DNA from 2 places in the Cellulomonas sp. NS3 genome. Region 2 is predicted to be linked to the other one. Evidence: riboswitches for the same ligand, from Rfam matches in the RefSeq annotation. Region 2 holds a riboswitch; the other holds the start of a gene.

Region 1 (2,444 bases), 730 kb from region 2:
CATGCCTGCGTCGTCCGCCCGACATGCGTGCTCCTTAGCGTCGGAGCGACAACGAGAGAGAGCGGGGCACCGATGACCCTCACGCTGACGCTCGTCCGCCACGGGCGCACCTACTTCAACGCACGACGGATCATGCAGGGACGCTGCGACTCGCCGCTCACGCGCGACGGCCGCGCGGGCGTCCGCACCACCGCCCGGCACCTCGCCGGCACCCCGTTCACCGCGGCGTGGTCCTCGCCCTCGGGCCGGGCCGTCGCGACCGCCGTCGAGCTGCTCCGCCCCCACCCCGAGGTCCGCCTGCGCACCGATCCCGGGCTGCTCGAGTACAGCTTCGGCATCTACGAGCGGAAGCACGAAGGGGTGCTCGACGAGGTCGTCTCGTGGCCCGAGCTCGTCACGGAGGTCCTCGCAGGCCGGCACCCGGGGCTGCCCGGCGGGGAGCCCGGGGCCGAGTTCATGCACCGGACCCGGGACGTGTTCGCCCGCATCGCCGCGCAGCACGACGACGGCGGGCACGTCCTCGTCGTCGGGCACGGGCTCGCGCTCGGCGCGTACCTCGCGACGGTCGACGAGGTCGGCCTCGTCCCGCTGCCCAACGCGTCGGTCTCCACCGTCCAGATCGAGCCCGACGGGTCGGCGCGCCTGACGAGCGTCGCGGTCGACGTCGCCGGCCAGGGCCACGTGGCGGCCCGCCCGATGCGCGCGCCGACCCCGGTAGCCTCGATCGCCTGACCCGCACGCCGCCCGACCCGCACCGCCCAGGCCGACCCGCACGCCGCCCGACGAGCACCGCTCGGCGCACACGTCACGGGGTCGCGTCCTCGCGGCGGCGCGCCCCAGGTCACGGGCAGACCGCCGAGCCGTGGACGGGCTCATCTCGGTTGGTGAGAGGCATTGCTCAGCATGCGGGACCGGCCCTATGCTCGGCTCACCATCCAGAGCGGCCGAGAGTCCTGGCTCGTCGACGCCGCAGCAACCCCCCTCTCACGAGGGTGTGGGTGCTTCCGCCAGGTTCGATGGAGTTGACGATGACGTGCACGTCCCCGTGTCTGCGACCCTCCCGGGCGGCCACCCCGCACCGGACCGCCTCATGAGCGCGCCCGTGACCGACGCCGCGCCCGACGCCGCGCCCGACGCACCCCCCGCCCCGCGCGACACCTTCACCGGCGACTCGGTCCGCCCGGCCCCGGGTGCGCGCGACGTGCTGGCGCCGGTCGACCGGCCGACGGTGTCGTTCGAGCTGTTCCCGCCGCGCAACCCGGACGCCGCCCCGAAGCTGTGGGCGACGATCCAGGCGCTCGGCGAGGCCCGCCCCGACTTCGTCTCGGTGACCTACGGGGCGTCGGGCAAGACGCGCGACACCACGCGAGGGCTCGTCCGCCGCCTGCTGCGCGAGACGTCGCTCAACCCCATCGCGCACCTGACCTGCGTCGGGACCTCGCGCGCCGAGGTCACCGCGGTCGTCGAGGAGTTCCTCGACGAGGGCGTCCGGTCCTTCCTCGCGCTCCGCGGCGACCCGCCGGCCGACCAGCCGGACTGGCGCCCGCACCCCGAGGGCCTCGAGACCGCGAGCGAGCTCGTCGCGCTGCTCCGCGAGATCGAGGAGCGCCGCTGCCGTGCGAGCCTCGCGCAGAAGGTCCGCGCGACCGTGCGGCCCCTGTCGATCGCCGTCGCCGCGTTCCCGCGCGGCAACGCCGGCACGGGCAGCACCCGGGCGCAGGACGTCGCGGCGCTGCTCGCCAAGCAGGAGGCCGGCGCCGACTTCGCGATCACGCAGGTCTTCTTCGACGCGGGCAGCTACCTCGAGCTCGTCGCCGAGGCGCGCGAGGCCGGCGTCACGATCCCGATCATCCCGGGCATCATCCCGACGACGGACCCCGCCCGGCTCCTGCGGGTCGAGGCGCTCACCGGCGTCCCGGTCCCCCGGCCGCTGCTCGAGCGGCTCGGCTCGGTCGAGGACGACGCCGAGCGCCACCGTGTCGGCATCCGCGTGAGCGTCGACCTCGTGAACGCCGTGCTCGACGGGGGCGCCCCGGGCGTCCACGTCTACACCTTCAACACCCACCATGCCGCGCTGGACCTGCTCGAGGGTGCACACCTCGGCGGCGGGGCTCCGACAGCTCCCGACCGCTCCCCCAGGCCGCAGGCCGGCACACCCAGCCCCGTCCCCGCCCCCACGAACTGATCGAGGACCCACGATGACCAGCACCACCCCCGCGTCCGCGCTGCCCGAGTTCCCCGCCGGGACGATCCTCGGCTACCCGCGCATCGGGCCCCGCCGCGAGCTGAAGAAGGCCATCGAGGCGTTCTGGGCCGGCAAGACGTCCGCCGAGGAGGTCGAGGCGGTCGCCGCCGACCTGCGCAAGCGCACCCGCACGCACCTCGCCGGCCTCGGCCTGCGCACCGACGTGCCCGCGATCCCGAGCGCGTTCTCGTTCTACGAC
Region 2 (2,444 bases):
GCCGTCGAGCGTCGCGAGGCCGTCGACGAGCCGGGCGCGCAGCGCTGCCTCATGCGCCTCGAGCGCCCCGGCGGGGAGCCCCGCGAGCACCTCGCAGGCCTCGGCCAGCGCGATCGCGCCGACGACGTTCGGCGACCCGGCCTCGTGCCGCGCCGGTGCGGGCTGCCAGACCGTGCGGTCTGCGCGCACGTCCCGCACCGCGCCGCCGCCCGCGAGGTACGGCTCGCCCGCGTCGAGCCAGTCGCGCCGGCCGACGAGCGCACCCGCACCGAACGGCGCGTACGTCTTGTGCCCCGAGAACGCGACGTAGTCGGCCCCGGTCGCGGCGAGGTCGAAGCCGCGGTGCGGGACGAGCTGCGCGCCGTCGACCACGACCCGCGCGCCGGCGGCGTGGGCGAGGCGCACGACCTCGTCGAGCGGCAGCGCCTCCCCCGTGACGTTCGACGCCCCGGTCAGCGCGACGAGCGCGTGCGGCTGCGCGGCGAGCTCGCGGGCGAGCACCTCGAGCGTCTCGGCGACGGTGCCGGCGATCGGCACGACGGTCGACGCGCGGTCCGGGCCCTGGCCCCACGGCAGCAGGTTCGCGTGGTGCTCGACGTCCAGCACGAGCACCCGCCCCGGCGTCCCGTCGGCGCCGGCCGGGACGACGCCCGCGAGCAGGTTGAGCGCGTCGGTCGTGTTCCGGGTGATGATCGCGACGTCGTCCGCGCGGGCGCCGACGAACCGCGCGATCGTCTGGCGCGACGCCTCGTACAGCGCGGTGGACACCTGCGACAGGTAGCCGGCGCCGCGGTGCACGGACGCGTACAGCGGCAGGACCTCGGTCACGCGCGCCGCGACGGCCTCGAGCGCGGGGGCGCTGGCCGCGTAGTCGAGGTTGGCGTAGGTGCGGCTCGTGCCGTCGAGCAGCGGCACCTGCGTGTCCCCGCCGACGACGGGCAGGATCCCGTCCAGCGGCGCCGGCGTCGTCGTCGCACAGGTGGTGGCCTCGGTGATCACGGACATGGTGCTCCTCGACAGGTCGGTGGGGACCCGTGGTGAGGACCCCGCGCTTGCCGTCCGCCGATCGGCGGCACGGCCAGGTCGTCACCCGGGGCACCCCACCGCGGAGGAGGGTTGCCGGCCAGCAAGCCGGGGCTTCGTGCTGGCACTCATGACCTGGACCGAGAATCCCCGGGAGGGACCGCCGGTGTCAACGGGTGGGCACGGCGTCTCGCATGGCGGACCGTGCGGGGTCGAGGCTTGGACCGCGGCCGGACGTGAGCCTACGATCGCCGTCACCATCCAGAGCGGCCGAGAGATCTGGCTCGACGACGCCGCAGCAACCCGCAGGCACCACGTGCCTGGAACAGGGTGCTACCGCCAGGACCGATGGAGGCGACATGAGCGACGCACCCGACCCGACGACCGGGACCGGCGGCACCGGCGAGCCCGGCACTGGCACCCCCGAGCCGGAGCCCCTGCGCTACCGGCTCCTGACCGGGCCCGACGACCGCTCGTTCTGCGAGCGCGTCAGCGCCGCGCTGGCCGAGGGCTACGTGCTGCACGGCGGCCCGGCCGCGACGTTCGACGGCACCCGGGTGATCGTCGCGCAGGCCGTCGTCCTGCCCGACCCGGTGCCCACCACCGGCCCGGTCCCCGTGCCGCGCGCCCAGGTGCTCCCCGCATGAGCGCCGGCGGCTACGCGGGTGACCTGACCCCGCAGCAGGCGTGGGAGCTGCTGGAGCACGACGAGCGCGCGCTGCTCGTCGACGTCCGCACCGACGGCGAGTGGGCGACGATCGGCGTCCCCGACACGTCCGCCACCGGGCGCCCGGCGGCGTTCGTCGAGTGGGTCGACGGCACCGGCCGGCCCAACCCGGCGTTCGTGGACGAGCTGCGCGCGAGCGGCCTCGAACCCGGCGACGACCGTCCCGTGGTGTTCCTGTGCCGCTCGGGCGTGCGCTCGGTCGGCGCCGCGAAGCTCGCCACCGCGGCCGGCCTGGGCCCCGCGTACAACGTGCTCGACGGCTTCGAGGGTGGCGTCGGCCCGGACGGGCAGCGCGGGGCGACCGGCTGGCGCGCCGCCGGGCTCCCCTGGCGGCAGCGGTGAGCGCCCGCCGCACGCCCGGACCGTTCGACTGGGACGACCGCTCGGTCGACCGCAGCACGCTGCGCCCCGACACGCTCGCCGTGCGGGGCGGGCTCGTGCGCACCGAGTTCGGCGAGACGTCCGAGGTCCTGTTCCTGACCCAGGGGTACGTGTACGGGTCGGCCGGCGAGGCGGAGTCGGCGTTCGCCGGCGACGTCGACCGGTTCCTGTACTCGCGCTACTCCAACCCGACGGTCTCGACGTTCGAGGAGCGCCTGCGCCTGCTCGACGGCGCCGAGGCGGCGTACGCCACCGCGACCGGCATGTCGGCGGTCTTCACGGCCCTCGCCGCGCTCGTCCGCTCGGGCTCGCG

Evidence for each region. Region 2 has a riboswitch for S-adenosylmethionine ahead of NXY84_RS19275 (DUF1737 domain-containing protein). Riboswitches for the same ligand answer to the same signal wherever they lie in the genome.
Region 1: it holds a riboswitch for S-adenosylmethionine, as region 2 does, so the genes downstream of both, NXY84_RS01005 (methylenetetrahydrofolate reductase) here and NXY84_RS19275 (DUF1737 domain-containing protein) in region 2, are expected to answer to the same signal.

What each region holds. Positions count from the first base shown of each region.
Region 1 is NZ_CP103289.1:207,060-209,503, reverse strand. It holds gene NXY84_RS01010 (histidine phosphatase family protein) at 73-732, shown strand; SAM riboswitch class I at 929-1,023, shown strand; gene NXY84_RS01005 (methylenetetrahydrofolate reductase) at 1,091-2,185, shown strand; gene metE (5-methyltetrahydropteroyltriglutamate--homocysteine S-methyltransferase) at 2,199-2,444, shown strand, end outside.
Region 2 is NZ_CP103289.1:4,254,592-4,257,035, forward strand. It holds gene NXY84_RS19270 (aminotransferase class V-fold PLP-dependent enzyme) at 1-1,005, opposite strand, end outside; SAM riboswitch class IV at 1,044-1,159, opposite strand; SAM riboswitch class I at 1,278-1,378, shown strand; gene NXY84_RS19275 (DUF1737 domain-containing protein) at 1,383-1,670, shown strand; gene NXY84_RS19280 (rhodanese-like domain-containing protein) at 1,667-2,092, shown strand; gene NXY84_RS19285 (O-succinylhomoserine sulfhydrylase) at 2,089-2,444, shown strand, end outside.